DNA from 2 places in the Pseudoalteromonas sp. SG43-7 genome. Region 1 is predicted to be linked to the other one. Evidence: predicted binding sites of a transcription regulator. Region 1 holds the regulator's gene; the other holds the start of a gene.

Region 1 (7,910 bases):
CTTCCCCTAGATCATCGTGGCTCATGTCCTCAGTTGCCGCAGCGATGTGCTTCGGCTCCATTTGGGCAATGATCCCTAAACGAACATCTTCTGAGAGTTCTTCGAGTACGTCACCTTGTACATCTGGATCAACCAGTTGCCATAGCAAGGTACGAATTTTATGCGGGGATGACTCGAGTAATAATGCAGTGTCACACGGAGCTGTTTTTGCCAACATACGCCTTACTTGAACAAATTGACCACTGTTAAGTGACTTGGTCACTTGTTTTAGTTGTTGTAGTGGGTAATCTTGTTCAAAAGCTTCTGGCATTGGCGTCCTTAAAAAATTAATACACTTGATAGGTAGGGTAACTGTTATCGATAATTAATGCGCTTGGTCTGTTTAATTAACGACTTTATTTAGTTTAACGCAATTTAGTGGTACTGACTACGAGCTATTCTTGTTCGTTAAAGCGTTGCGCGATCAACTCGCCAATTGCTGCAAGAGCAGGTTCAGCGTCCGGGCCTTCACATACAACTTTAACTTCTTTGCCTTGGCTACTTTCTAATAGCATTAAGCCGAGTACGCTATCGCCTGCGGCTTGTTTGTCATCTTGATGAAGTGTGATGCTGGCATCAAACTGCACAGCTAATTGCGCTAATACGCTGGCTGCGCGAGCATGTAAACCGAGTTTGTTTTTTATTAAAAATGTATCTTCTAAACGCATCAACATTCCTTACTGTAAACGTGAGTTGTTATTCTTGTTCACGATGGCGAATTTTCACATTGCTGTGGCTCATCGAGAAGCTTTCACCTATAGTTTGCGCTAGATAAACTGAGCGATGTTGACCACCGGTGCAACCAATAGCAATTGTTAAGTAACTGCGGTTATTACGCTCCAAATGCGGTAACCAAGTTTGTACAAAGGTTTGGATCTGCCAAGTGAATTTTTGTACGATACTGTGGCTGGCTAAATAATCTTTTACTGGCTGATCCAGGCCTGTAAGTGGCTTAAGCTCAGGCTCCCAATGTGGGTTTGGTAAAAAGCGTGCATCAAAAACATAATCAGCTTCTTTTGGGATACCATATTTAAAACCAAATGATTCAAAGGTAATGATTAGTTTTTTATCTTTTTTCCCTAAAATCTTTTCACGGATTGACTCTGCAAGCTGGTGGACACTCAGATCAGTGGTATCAAGTATAAAGTCAGCGCGAGTAGTTAATACATCAAGTAATACTTTTTCTTGCTTGATGGCTAAATCCAGTGGCAAAGAGTCCAAAGATAATGGATGTAAGCGGCGAGTTTCAGAAAAACGTTTGATCAGGGTTTGATCATCACTGTCTAAATAAAATAGCGTCGGATTTGCAAAACCAGGCAAGTATTCAAGAATATCGTTAAATTCTTCCTGCTCTTTCGGTAAATTACGGACATCAATACTGACGGCAATTTTGTCATAATTATCAGAGACACTGCGCACTAATGAAGGTAATAAGTTTACCGGAATATTATCTACACAATAATAACCAAGATCTTCTACTACACGCAGAGCAACAGATTTACCTGAGCCAGAACGCCCACTGATGATGATTAACTCCATGTAAATTCTCCTTCATTTGGCTACGATTGCGCAGCAATTACGTGATACAAATCTTGGTCTGTTTTTGCGCTACGTAGTTGTTTACAAAAATCTTTGTCGTTGAGTTTATCAGCAATTGTGGCTAACGTCTTCAAATGAAGTTGGCTATCACCATCTGGCACGATGAGAGCTACAAATATATCAACTGGGCGATTATCTATCGCATCAAAATCAATCGGTGATTCACTCACTATAATTATTGCTAGCGGGTTTTCAACACCACTCATACGGCCATGAGGAATAGCAATACCACGACCAATACCCGTACTACCTAGTTTTTCTCTCGACAGTAGTGCGTTGAGGATTTCTTGTTGTGATAGCTGAGGAAGTTGTTCATGAGCCAATTGGCTGATAAATTCAATGATCCGTTTTTTGCTATTAAAAAGGACCGCAGCTTTACTGCAGTCCTGGCAAATAAGTGAGCTTAATTTCATAGTGTTAGTGTCGAGCGTGCTTCTCTTTGTGTTTAATTACCTGACGGTCAAGTTTGTCGATTAGTCCGTCAATGGCTGCATACATGTCTTGGTGCTCAGTTGAGGCAAATAATTCAGCGCCACTGACATGTAATGTGGCTTCTGCTTTTTGGCTTAGCTTTTCTACATCAAGAATGACATGGACATTATTGATATGATCAAAATGCCTTTCAAGCTTGGCAAACTTATTGTTTACATAGTCTCTTAATGAATCAGTAATTTCTACATGACGACCAGTTAAATTTAGTTGCATAAGCATTTTCCTCTTGTGATTTTACGCCTTAAATCAAACTTTTACGTTGATTTGACGGTGGAATAGCCAGCGACTCGCGGTATTTTGCAATAGTCCGTCTAGCTACTTTGATACCTTGCTCTGCCAATATATCTGCAATCTTACTATCACTCAATGGTTTCGCTGAGTTTTCTGCACTGATCAATTTTCTGATCAATGCTCGAATGGCTGTCGATGAGCATTCGCCGCCGTTCTCAGTACTTACATGGCTCGAGAAAAAATATTTTAACTCAAATATACCACGAGGGGTATGCATGTATTTTTGGGTGGTTACACGAGAAATTGTTGATTCGTGCATCTCAACCATTTCGGCAACGTCGTTTAGTACCATAGGGCGCATGGCCTCAGGGCCATGCTCAAAGAATCCTTGCTGCTGTTTAACAATGCAGTTGGTTACTTTGAGTAACGTCTCGTTACGACTTTCTAGGCTTTTAATAAACCATTTAGCTTCTTGCAAATGCGAGCGTATAAATTGGCTGTCAGTGCTTGATTTTACAGAGCGTGACATCGCCGCATATTGGCTGTTCACTCTAATTTTTGGCATGCTGTCTGGATTGAGTTCAACCACCCAGCGACCTTTAATTTTTTTCACCGAAACGTCAGGAATAACATACTCTGATTCTTCGCGTACTATGGTATCCGCAGGCTTTGGGTTAAGGCTGTGGATCAGTGTCATTACTTCTTTTAGTTCATCTTCTTTAAGCTTAGTCTTTTTCATCAAAGTGCGATAGTCACGACTAGCTAATAAATCGATATGATCAGTTAAAATCATTTTTGTCTCGCTAATCCAAGGAGTTGCAGGATCAAATTGATTTAATTGAATACATAAACATTCTTGTAGGCTGCGCGCAGCAATACCAACAGGGTCAAACAACTGAATGCGTTTTAACACTGCTTGCACTTCGTCGAGTTCGATTTCTTCTTCGTTATTACCTTGATTTAAGCTTTCTGCGATGTCTTCGCAGCTCAAGGTTAAAATACCTGAATCGTCAACGGCTTCAACAATCGCAATGGCAATGGCTTCATCGGTTGGACTAAAAGGTGTGAGTTGTAATTGCCACATTAGATATTCGTGCAAGGTTTCAGTTGAGGCACCTTGATAAATTGACTCATCTTCAGGCATTGGCCCAGATGACGTATTTGGCGCAGCACTCATGTATTCGTCCCAGGTGACGTCCATAGCCATTTCGTCACTTAAGGTCTCTTTACTTAATGCTTCGCTACTTTCTTGTTCATATTCGCTTGGCTTGTCGTCTGCTGATGCGCTAACGGTTAAGTCATCGTTATCTTGTTTTTGTTCGTTTTTACCAGCCGTGTCGTCTGAATATTCATGTTCTTCTAGCTCTAACAATGGATTGCTGTCGAGCGCTTCTTGAATTTCTTGCTGGAGATCCAATGTACTGAGTTGCAATAAGCGAATTGCTTGTTGCAGCTGTGGTGTCATTGTAAGTTGCTGGCCCATGCGCAGCTGGAGTGATTGCCTCATGTATCTCTAACAATCCTTTTATTGTTATCATCGTTAAGTCTAGCAGATACTTAGCCGAGCGTGGCTTTATAGCCTAAATTGCTCGCCCAGGTAAACATCGCGGACTGTTTGGTCGGCGAGTACATGCTCAGGGGTACCTGATGCAATTAACTCCCCATGAGAAACTATGTAGGCTTTTTCACAAACATCAAGGGTTTCTCGTACATTGTGGTCGGTAATAAGCACGCCAATACCACGGTTTTTAAGGTGTTCAATAATCTTCTTTATATCTAACACTGAAATAGGATCAACGCCAGCAAAAGGCTCATCAAGTAAGATAAATTTTGGGTTTGCGGCTAAAGCGCGTGCAATTTCAACTCGACGACGTTCACCGCCAGATAATGCCATACCTTGGCTGTCGCGGATATGTTGAATGCTAAACTCATCAAGTAAGCTGTCGAGCGCTTCTTCTCTGGCTTGTTTATTCAGCTCTTTACGAGTTTCTAAAATAGCCATCAGGTTTTGATAAACAGTTAATTTACGGAAGATGGATGATTCTTGTGGCAGGTAGCCAATCCCTAACCGTGCGCGACTGTGCATTGGCAGTAAGGTGATGTCATTATCATCAATACTGATTTTACCTTTGTCGCTTGGAACTAAACCCACAATCATATAAAAGGTGGTGGTTTTACCAGCGCCATTAGGACCCAATAAGCCAACAATGCTGCCTGCGCTAACTTCTAAACCCACGCTTTTTACAACTTGGCGACCTTTATAGCTTTTTGCTAGAAATTCAGCTTTTAATGTACTCATGGCTGCCCTTTAGATTTGTCTTTTTTACTGTCTACTGGTACCAAAATGGTGTGCACACGATCGCTTGAGCTTGCGCCTTTTTCAGCACTGATCAGTTGCTGGTCCATATCATAGGTAATGCTTTTGGCATTGATTTTTTGACCTGCCTGAGTGACTTGTGCATTGCCAACCAAGGTTAAATAGCGCTTAGCGACATCGTAACGGACTTCATCAGCACTGGCACTCATTACTGTGCCATCAGTTTGTTTTTCTTCAAAGTAAGCCGGACTGCCAGTTGCGACAAGTAGTTGTTTGTTATCGCCTAAATCTTCGCGCTTATGGACTTCAAGTCGATCCGCTTTGATACGGCGGTTACCATGAATGATTTCAACATTTTTTTCAAAAATACCGATATTGTCTTTCAGTTGGGCAAGCTGCGTGTCAGCACTGATAGAGACTTGATCTGCAGGTGGTGTCGTATTTTCAGCAAAGCTTGCAAAAGCAATGAATAAGCTTGGTATAACAAGCAAGTGAGCAAATTTATTGGTCATAATATATGGTTCGCGTATGGTTAATTAGTTCTACCACTTCGGCTTTTAAGTCGGCATGGAGACCGCGCCCAGTGATTTTTAAATTTGGTCCGATTAATTCAACTGGTTGTTCTGAACTCATGGTTTGTAGTTCAATATCAACCTGAATATTATCTGCGTTTATATGTTCAATCATGGCATTATTGGTCAGGTTTTTAGCAACCACATTACCTTCTAAAATTAATTGATGATTTTCATATAAGGTGGCTTCATCGGCATTAATTTGCCACGTCTGCTGTTGATTATAGAGTGTAAAAATAGGTTGTTCAAAGTAAGTGAACCCTAACTGTTGGTAGAGTTCCATTTTTGCAGCTGTTACTTTGTGGCTAATTTTACCTTGTTCATCAAATGCGGTTTGTTTTAATGCCACCGCAGTATAATCAGGTTTTGCTATTATATCTTCTTGGTGTTGTTTTATGGCGGTACTTTGATAAAAATACGGATACCACAGCCATACCATGCAGCCGACAAATAATACGCATAATATTAAACGCGCACTATTCATGAGCTCGTGCCTTCGCTGGTTAATGATTTACCATTTTCGAGCATTAATAAATCAGTGAGTTCACGCACCGCCCCAAAGCCACCAGGTAGCATGGTTGTATAATGTGAAATGCGTTTGATTAGTGGATGCGCATCATTTACTGCCACCGCAAAACCAACCAATTCCATTACCGGCAAGTCAGGTCCGTCATCGCCTATGTAAGCGATTTGTTCATCGCTTAACTGCAATTTATCCTTGAGCTGTTGATAAGCTTGCAACTTGTTTTCTTGGCCTTGGTAAATATGCGGTACTGTCAGGCTAGTCATCCGTTGCTGAACTATCTGTGAATGACGACCGGTGATCACGGCAACTTCAAAACCGCTATTGATCAGTGCTTTGATACCAAAGCCATCTTTAGTATTAAACGCTTTGAGTTCTTCACCTTGGTTACCAAGATAAATACGACCATCTGAAAACACCCCATCGATATCACAGATCAGGAGTTTGATTTTTTGTGCTCGCTCGCGAGCATCATCTGAAAGTGGCTGATATAAGTCAGCAAACTGCATTATAAAACTCCTGCTTTGAGCAAATCTTGCATATTAAGAGCACCAATAGGGTGGTGTTTATCATCAACTACAATTAAGCCATTGATACGCTTATTCTCCATGATATTGAGTGCCTCGGCGGCAAGCATATCAGCAGTTGCAGTAGTGCAAGAGCGGGTCATGACAGTGCTTATCAAAGTACTGTGAATATCTATTCGTTGCTCTAAAATTCGCCGTAAATCACCATCAGTAAAAAGCCCTGCAAGTTGCCCTGTGTCATCAACAATAGCTGTCATACCTAAGCCTTTTGCCGACATTTCGATTAATGCATCTTTGATACATTGCTTATCATTGATCATAGGCGTTGCTGGGCCACTGTGCATAATATCTTTTAAACACAATAGTAAACGTTTACCTAAGCTACCACCAGGATGCGATAGCGCAAAGTCATCGGCGGTAAAGCCACGGGTTTCTAGCAGAGCAACGGCTATTGCATCACCCATCGCAAGTGTTGCAGTCGTGCTCGCAGTCGGAGCGAGTCCTAATGGGCAGGCCTCTTGACTTACTTTGATGCATACATGTGCATCAGCCCAATTTGCCATTGATGATTCAGGGTTACCTGTCATGGCGATCATTTTTGCGCCAATACGTTTAATAACCGGAATAATATTCAGTACTTCGCTGGTTTCGCCTGAGTTAGAAATAAGCATAACCACGTCATCACGAGTGATCATCCCTAAATCACCATGACTGGCTTCACCCGGGTGGACAAAAAACGCAGGCGTGCCAGTGCTTGCCAGTGTTGCAGCAATTTTATTACCAATATGCCCAGATTTCCCCATACCGACTACTATGATCCTACCGTGACATTGATACATCAATTGGCAAGCTTGATTAAAGTTTTCGTCTAGATATTGGGTTATATCAAGCAGTGCTTGGCGCTCTATTTCTAGCACCCGCTTACCTTGTTCAATAAAATTTAACTGCGTCATTGTGTTATCCATTTTGTGGCTAGCATTAAGCAACTTGGCTGAAAATATAACCTTGATAGATTAAAAACGCGACCAATAACAGGCCACCTTCAACTCTATTAATGCGTCTTGTGCCCCTAAAACTCAAGGACATAGCAATAAGGGCTATGGTGGCACCAATCATTATTAAGGCATCACGGTTTGCAGCTGAAGGATCAATAATTGAAGGGTTGATAATCCCAGCCAGTGGCAACACAGCTAAAATGTTAAAGATATTTGAGCCAACAATATTACCCAGTGCTAAATCATCTTCGTTTTTTAATACCCCAGCAATACAGGCTGCCAGCTCAGGCAAACTGGTACCAATAGCAATAATGGTTAACCCTATTACTAAATCACTTAGGCCAAAGTATTTGGCTATATCAACTGCTGAGCCAACTAAAAAATGTGAGCTGACAGGCAGTAATATCATACCAATAATTAACCAAAATAAAGCCGATTTGGTGGGCACGTTATCTGGTACGTCTTCACAGGCTTCACTTACAAATGGGTCGTCAGCTTGGTTTTTAGCGCGAATAGAAATAATAACTAAGCCCGCAATAAAGACCACAAAGCCAATGATTAATGCAACGCCCTCAGCAAATGAAAAGTAGTTATCAGAAAATACATACCAGGCAG
Region 2 (7,910 bases), on a different contig from region 1:
ACTGGTATCGAGCCAAGGGCAGCGACATAAATTTGTTGAATTCATAGTGTCTCCTTGCTTTGCTTATTTTAGTTTGTCATTTTTTTGTCGCGTTATTTATACGCTAAGCAAATGAAATTAATCAATATAATTGTTGGTACAATTTGTGCATTTAGCTAGTTAGATCCTGTAAACGAGAATGCATTATGGCCTTAGCTAATGTCTTAAAACCACAATTTATCACAGCGACCCAGTATAACCCATGTTTACTGCAAGAAGAGTACATTGGTGAGTTAAGTGAATTACGCCAGCAAGCCAGTTGGTTAAGTCATTTAGTAGATACAATGCCTGCGGGTGTTGTGGTGCTTGATGGTCGCGGTTTGATCGCTAAAGCTAATCAAATTGCAACAGACATGCTAGGGGAGCCACTCGAAGGTGAAAAGTGGTTCAGTGTGATCCAGCGCTCGTTTCGGCCCCAACAAGATGATGGCCATGAAGTATCGCTAAAAGATGGACGCTTAATTAAGTTAGAAATAACGGCATTAGCGCCAGAGCCAGGGCAATTAATCTTAATGACTGACTTAACCGAAACGCGTCGTCTACAAACACGCGTTGCACATATGCAGCGTTTAAGTGCATTGGGTAAAATGGTGGCATCTTTGGCACATCAAGTGCGAACACCACTGTCTGCTGCGATTTTGTATGCCGCTAATTTAGGTTCAAAGCGGTTACCCGAAAGCTCGCGAGGCAATTTTCATACTAAGTTAATGTCGCGTTTAAAAGATCTCGAAACCCAAGTAAACGATATGTTGTTGTTCGCAAAAAGTGGCGATCAGCAAGTTGTTGAACATGTTTCCATGCAGCAATTATTAACTGAAGTGAAAACTGGCGCTGATGCTATGGTCGCACTTAATAATAGTGAACTTCAGGTCAGTTTACCTGAGCCTGATATCGAGATAATGGGCAATAAAACTGCGCTTGCCAGTGCCATTCAAAACCTTATTCACAATAGTATTCAAGTCATTGGCAGTAATGCACTCGTTCAATTAAGTGCGCAGCGGGATGCGAGTGACCCCGAGCTAGTGTGTATTACTGTAAGTGATAATGGCCCTGGGGTCGATTTAAGCTTACTTGATAAATTATTTGAACCATTTTTTACTACCCGAAGCCAAGGCACAGGTTTAGGCTTAGCGGTAGTTAGTTCAGTCGCAAATGCACACCAAGGACGAGTTGCAGTAACGAACAATGCTCAAGGCGGAGCCTGCTTTAGTTTACTGTTACCTATTTGTACAAAGTCAACATCGGCGGAGGCAATATGAACAACACGATTTTAGTGGTTGAAGATGATGCAGGGCTTCGTGAAGCCTTGATTGATACGCTTGAAATGTCTGGAATAGATTGCGTTGCGGCTGACAGTGCCGAGCAAGCTATGGTGCTACTTAAAAAAGACAGCTTTTCGCTGGTCGTGAGCGATGTGCAAATGGGCGCGATGAGTGGTCTTGATTTACTGCGCAGCATAAATCTTAATTACCCTGATCTACCGGTTTTAATGATGACAGCGTATGCGACTATTGATGATGCTGTTGAGGCTATGCGGTTAGGGGCAATTGACTATATGGCCAAACCGTTTGCGCCCGAAGTGCTACTTAATATGGTAAGCCGCTATCTACCTGAGCCAGAAAAAGAAACTGATGGCCCGATTGTCGCCGATCCGAGTAGCATTCAGCTATTAGAACTTGCAAGTCGGGTTGCTAAATCGGATGCCAGTGTGATGGTGCTTGGTCCTAGTGGCTCAGGTAAAGAAGTACTCGCACGCTTTATCCATGATAAATCAGATCGCGCAGAGCAGCCATTCGTCGCAATAAACTGTGCTGCGATCCCTGAAAATATGCTCGAAGCTACATTATTTGGCTACGAGAAAGGCGCGTTTACTGGTGCGATTCAAGCTTGTCCGGGTAAATTTGAGCAAGCACAAGGTGGCACAATTTTACTTGATGAAATCACTGAGATGGATTTAGGCCTACAGGCTAAGTTACTACGTGTATTACAAGAACGCGAAGTTGAACGTTTAGGTGGTCGCAAAACTATTAAGCTAGATGTGCGTATTTTGGCTACCAGTAACCGTGATTTAAAAGAGGCTGTGGCTAAGCACCAGTTTAGAGAAGATTTATATTATCGGTTAAATGTATTTCCGTTGATGTGGCGTCCACTTTGTCAACGTCCAGGCGATATTGTCGTGTTGGCAAAGCATTTAATTGAACGTCATCTCAATAAAAGCAAAGAGCCTATCGCTGTACTTAGCGAACCGGCAGAGAAAAAATTATTAGCTCATACTTGGCCAGGTAATGTGCGTGAACTGGATAATGTGATCCAGCGTGCGTTGATATTACGCCACGGTGATATGATTGACGAAAGTGCTATTTTTATTGAAAATTTAACCCAGACTCCTCTAACTGCGGCTTTATCAGCAAGTTTAGTGCCGGTTAATTCAGCACCAGAAAACACTACTTCGGCGGTTACAAGTTCACCAACTAATGATGCTTATTATGATCTGCAAGCGCCAGCAATAAAAGCGACAGCAGAACGCAATCAGCTGCGTGAAGAATTACCAAGCTTGGATTCGGGAAGTTACAAAGATGAACTTAAAGATAAAGAGCATAGAATTATTTTAGAGACCCTAAATCGTTGTCAAGGCAAGCGTAAAGATGTAGCTGAAACATTAGGGATCAGCCCACGAACATTACGTTATAAATTGGCACAAATGCGTGATTTGGGGATCACCTTACCTGCTTAAGCCTCTATAATTTTTGTTTTCCTTCACTATTTAATTTACGCTCAGCCTTGCTGGGCGTAAACTTGTCAAAACTCTGACAACAAAAACACATCTCAAGCTATTGATATTAATTAATTTATTAGTTGGCATGCTTTGTGCTTTATTAAGTTATTAGTAAACTGCATCGTCAGAGACAATTATGAAAATTCAAAACAGCGCATTATTTCAAGAAATGCAATCTATGGCTCTCGAAGCTGGTCGTAGTAATCAAGTAAACAAATTACCGACGCAGGCGCAGCCTACTTCGAGCGCCCAATTTGGCGATTTGTTAAGTGATGCACTCAATACCGTGAATGGCCTTCAAGCTGATGCAAAACAAAAAGTCGTAGCGGTTGAAATGGGCGACCGAAATGTGTCATTAGCGGATGCGATGATCGCATCACAAAAATCATCGGTTGCCTTTGAAGCCACTGTACAAGTTCGTAACAAACTTGTAGAAGCCTATAAAGAAATCATGAACATGCCTGTTTAACTAGGTAGTGGAGAATTATTGTGGCGCAATCTAATCAATCAACAGATCTTGCTTTGGCCGGCGGCGGTATCGACCAAACTGATAATGACGATCAACAAGAACAAAAGTCAGGCTATTTAAGTGCATTAAACGGCGTTGATGTATTACGTCAGGTCACTTTAATTATTGCATTAGCGATTTGTTTAGCGATCGCTATTTTTGTGATTATTTGGGCACGTCAACCAGATATGCGTCCACTTGGAAAAATGCCAACGGAAGAGCTAATTCAAACGCTCGATTTTTTAGATGCACAAAAAATTGACTATCAACTTGATGGCAATGTGGTTTCTGTTCCTGAAAATGAATATCAAAATATTAAATTGTTAATGACCCGCGAAGGTATTGAGCAAGCGCCGAACTCGGGTACTGATATTATCATGCAAGATATGGGTTTTGGTGTTAGTCAGCGTTTAGAGCGTGAACGTTTAAAGCACGGTCGTGAACAACAACTTGCGCGCACGATCGAGGAACTACAAAATGTCACGCGTGCTAAAGTATTATTGGCAATCCCGAAAGAAAATGTTTTTGCTCGTCGTGAGAAAAAACCATCCGCAACAGTTGTATTAACTTTAAAACGTGGTCGTATGCTCGGTAGTGAAGAAGTGGACGCCATTGTTGATATTATTGGTTCAGCAGTGCAAGGTTTAGAGCCGTCACGAGTAACTGTAACAGACCAAAATGGCCGATTACTTAATTCAGGATCGCAAAGTGCGTTAGCTGCTCGCTCACGTAAAGAATACGATATTGAACGTAAACGTGAACAAGAATATCTAGATAAAATAGATGGTATCTTAATGCCAGTTATTGGCATGGGTAACTACACTGCACAAGTCGATTTAAGTATGGACTTTAGCGCGATTGAAGAAACTCAAAAACGCTACAACCCTGATTTACCAGCGGTACGCAGCGAAACCACTTTTGAAGAAAACAACATCGGCGGGTTAGCTATCGGTATTCCTGGCGCGCTGACAAATCAGCCCCCAGTGGATTCGAATATTCCTGAAGTTGCCGGTCAAGGTGGTGCAGGCTCTGGTTCATCACCCAGTCGCACTCATAAAGAGGCGACACGTAACTATGAACTTGATACTACTATTTCCCATACACGTCAGCAAAGTGGTGTTATTCGTCGAATTAGTGTGTCTGTGGCAGTCGATTATGTGGCAAAAGTGGGTGAAAATGGTGAAACGACTATGGAGCCTCGCTCAGTTGAAGCACTGTCAAATATTCGTCGTTTACTGCAAGGTGGTGTGGGTTTTGACTTACAGCGTGGTGATGCATTAGAAGTAGTGACAGTACCGTTTGTACGTGAACCGATGGACTTAGCTATTGAAGTACCACTGTGGGAACAAAACTGGTTTATGAAAGTTGTGCGTTTAGTGCTTGGCGCATTGGTTATTATAGTGCTAATCATGGCGGTGGTTAAACCTATGCTGAAACGCTTGATTTACCCAGATGATACCCTTGAAGAGTATGATGATGATGCGCTTAGTTCTGGTGTAGATATTGGTGATAACACCCTAGATATGCTAAATAAAGATTTTGATTCTGCTTCGGTTGGCTTCTCAAGTGATGGTACACTACAGTTACCAGACCTACATGGCGATGAAGACTTATTAAAAGCTGTTCGTGCCTTAGTAGCAAATGAGCCAGAACTCTCCTCACAAGTTGTGAAAGCGTGGTTAACTGAAGATGACTGATCAAGAACAAAAACAACTGCCAGCAGCGTTTGATGTTGATAAATTAGACGGTGTAGATAAAGCCGCAATTTTATTGCTAAGCTTATCCGAAGAAGATGCAGCGCAAATATTAAAGCACCTTGAACCTAAACAGGTGCAAAAAGTGGGTATGGCAATGGCGGCGATAGATGATCTATCGCAAGCCAAAATCAGTGCCGTGCACAATTTATTTATAGAACAAATACAAAGCTTTAGTACGATTGGCTTCCAATCAGAAGATTTTATCAAAAAAGCGCTTACTGCGGCACTTGGTGAAGATAAAGCGGCAAGCCTCATAGATCAAATTGTTATGGGATCCGGTGCCAAAGGCCTTGATTCATTGAAATGGATGGACTCAAAGCAAGTTGCCAATATTATTCGCAATGAGCATCCGCAAATTCAAACGATTGTTTTATCTTATTTGGAGCCTGAGCAATCGGCCGAAATTTTAGCGCAGTTTCCTGAAAAAGTGCGCTTAGATTTAACCATGCGTATCGCCAACCTTGAAGAAGTACAACCTGCGGCTTTACAAGAATTGAACGAGATCATGGAAAAACAATTTGCCGGACAAGCTGGTGCGCAAGCTGCGAAAATGGGCGGTTTGAAAGCGGCGGCTGATATTATGAACTACCTCGATACCAATATTGAAGGTCAGTTGATGGATTCAATCCGCGAGCATGACGAAGAGATGTCACAACAAATCCAAGATTTAATGTTCGTATTTGAAAACTTAATGGATGTTGATGATCGTGGTATTCAAGCTATCTTGCGAGAAGTCCAACAAGATGTACTGATGAAAGCCATCAAAGGTACAGATGATGCATTGAAAGAGAAAATCCTCGGCAATATGTCAAAACGGGCTGCAGAGATGCTTGCTGATGATTTAGAAGCAATGGCACCTGTGCGGATCAGCGAAGTTGAAGCCGCGCAAAAAGAGATCTTATCTACGGCACGTCGTCTCGCTGATTCAGGTGAAATTATGCTTGGTGGTGGTGGTGGTGAGGAGTTCTTGTAAACCATGAGCAAACCTACTCAATATCAAGGTCGTCCTTTACGAGCCAGTGAAGCAGTTGATGAATTATTAGAAAACTGGCCAATTCCAGATGTTACGCAAGACACTCGAAAATTCGATGGTCGTTCAACGGCGTTTGGTACACCGCTGGCCGATTTATATCGTAAAGAGCTTGAAGAAAGTGAACAAGCACTAGAGCCCGAAGAGCCTGAGCTGCCTTCGTTAACGATGGCTGAGCTGGAACGAATTCGTCAAGATGCCTACGAAGAAGGCTTAAAACAAGGCCACGAGCAGGGTTATATTGATGGTTTTGAAAAAGGCGTAGGTGAGGGAAAAGAAGCCGGTTATAAAGAAGGCATTGAGCTTGGTAAAACACAAGGTCAAGAAGAAGTAAAACCACTGATTGAAGAACAGCTAACGGGTCTAAAAGCATTGTTGGATAGTTTGTCAGCGCCATTAGCTAAAGTCGATGATGACGCCGAAAAGCAACTTGTACAGTTAACCGTAATGCTAACCGAAGCGTTAGTTTATCAAGAAATTAAAACCTCCCCTGAAATTATTTTGCAAAGTTTAAAGCAGTGTATCGATGCGTTAGCCAATGAGCAGCAAAGTGTGCGTATTCATTTACACCCTGAAGACATTGAACTGGTTAAAAATAGTTATGGCGAAGCTGCACTAGCTGAAAACCATTGGCAGTTAGTTGCAGAGCCGACTTTAGATCGCGGCGGTTGCCAAGTAAAAACACCTCAGTCATCTATTGATATGACTATAAAAACCCGCGTCAAAGAAACGTTGGATAGTTTTTTGCATAGTAGTGGTATCTAACTCCATTTTTGGTTTGCAATGAGTTCTCAACCACGCCCATTAAGTGAACGTTTACAACAGTATCAAAAACATATTCATAGTCCAACGCCTGCTGTTGCGGGAATTTTAACCCGTGTTGTAGGGTTAACATTAGAGGCGAAAGGATTACGCGCGCCAGTTGGCAGCCAATGTAAAATTGAAACCATGCATGGTTTTGTTGATGCTGAAATTGTTGGTTTTAATGACCAGACGCTTTACTTGATGCCAAATGACCATATTTCTGGTGTACTACCTGGTGCGCGAGTTATCCCACAAGTAAATGATACCGGACTGCCTGTTGGTATGTGTTTACTTGGTCGTGTTGTTGATGGCTTAGGGCGTCCGTTGGATGGGCTTGGAGCTATTAAAGCAGAGCATTACTTAAAATTTGCACAAAATTCCATTAACCCATTATCTCGACGACCAATTACGCAGCCGATGGATGTTGGCGTACGCGCTATTAATTCAGTGATAACTGTTGGCCAAGGCCAGCGCATGGGGCTATTTGCAGGCTCAGGCGTGGGTAAGTCGGTATTACTGGGTATGATGACCCGAGGCTCAGAAGCGGATGTAATAGTTGTTGGTTTAGTGGGGGAGCGTGGCCGCGAAGTAAAAGAATTTATCGAAGAAATACTCGGTGTGGAAGGGCGTAAACGTTCTGTCGTAGTTGCCGCGCCCGCTGATGCATCACCATTAATGCGATTAAAAGGCTGTGAAAGTGCGGTAACTATCGCGGAGTACTTTCGCGATCAAGGTTTAAATGTTTTATTGCTACTGGATTCTGTAACGCGTTATGCCATGGCGCAGCGCGAAATAGCGCTTGCGGTTGGTGAACCACCAGCGACTAAAGGTTATCCGCCTTCAGTGTTTGCAAAGCTACCCGCGCTGGTGGAACGTGCTGGTAATGGCGGCGAAGGGCAAGGCTCTATCACAGCGTTTTTTACTGTACTGAGTGAAGGGGATGATATGCAAGATCCGATTGCTGATGCGGCGCGAGCCATTTTAGACGGTCATATC

Evidence for each region. Region 1 encodes sigma-54, which starts transcription at its own class of promoters, with help from an activator protein. Its sites were predicted from a motif close to GTTGGCACGNNNNTNGNNT; they were not measured.
Region 2: the regulator sigma-54 is predicted to act here: its motif matches at 2,895-2,913, upstream of fliE (flagellar hook-basal body complex protein FliE).

What each region holds. Positions count from the first base shown of each region.
Region 1 covers NZ_JACJEY010000058.1:7,532-15,441, forward strand. Annotated here, with positions in the region: gene mgtE (magnesium transporter) at 1-310, opposite strand, end outside; gene H5200_RS19415 (HPr family phosphocarrier protein) at 435-707, opposite strand; gene rapZ (RNase adapter RapZ) at 736-1,578, opposite strand; gene ptsN (PTS IIA-like nitrogen regulatory protein PtsN) at 1,599-2,051, opposite strand; gene hpf (ribosome hibernation promoting factor) at 2,056-2,343, opposite strand; gene H5200_RS19435 (RNA polymerase factor sigma-54) at 2,372-3,868, opposite strand; gene lptB (LPS export ABC transporter ATP-binding protein) at 3,935-4,660, opposite strand; gene lptA (lipopolysaccharide transport periplasmic protein LptA) at 4,657-5,190, opposite strand; gene lptC (LPS export ABC transporter periplasmic protein LptC) at 5,180-5,734, opposite strand; gene kdsC (3-deoxy-manno-octulosonate-8-phosphatase KdsC) at 5,731-6,282, opposite strand; gene H5200_RS19460 (KpsF/GutQ family sugar-phosphate isomerase) at 6,282-7,253, opposite strand; gene H5200_RS19465 (calcium/sodium antiporter) at 7,279-7,910, opposite strand, start outside.
Region 2 covers NZ_JACJEY010000008.1:81,674-89,583, reverse strand. Annotated here, with positions in the region: gene H5200_RS05445 (DNA-3-methyladenine glycosylase I) at 1-45, opposite strand, end outside; gene H5200_RS05440 (PAS domain-containing sensor histidine kinase) at 186-1,298, shown strand; gene H5200_RS05435 (sigma-54 dependent transcriptional regulator) at 1,295-2,773, shown strand; gene fliE (flagellar hook-basal body complex protein FliE) at 2,952-3,284, shown strand; gene fliF (flagellar basal-body MS-ring/collar protein FliF) at 3,305-5,020, shown strand; gene fliG (flagellar motor switch protein FliG) at 5,013-6,053, shown strand; gene fliH (flagellar assembly protein FliH) at 6,057-6,875, shown strand; gene fliI (flagellar protein export ATPase FliI) at 6,894-7,910, shown strand, end outside.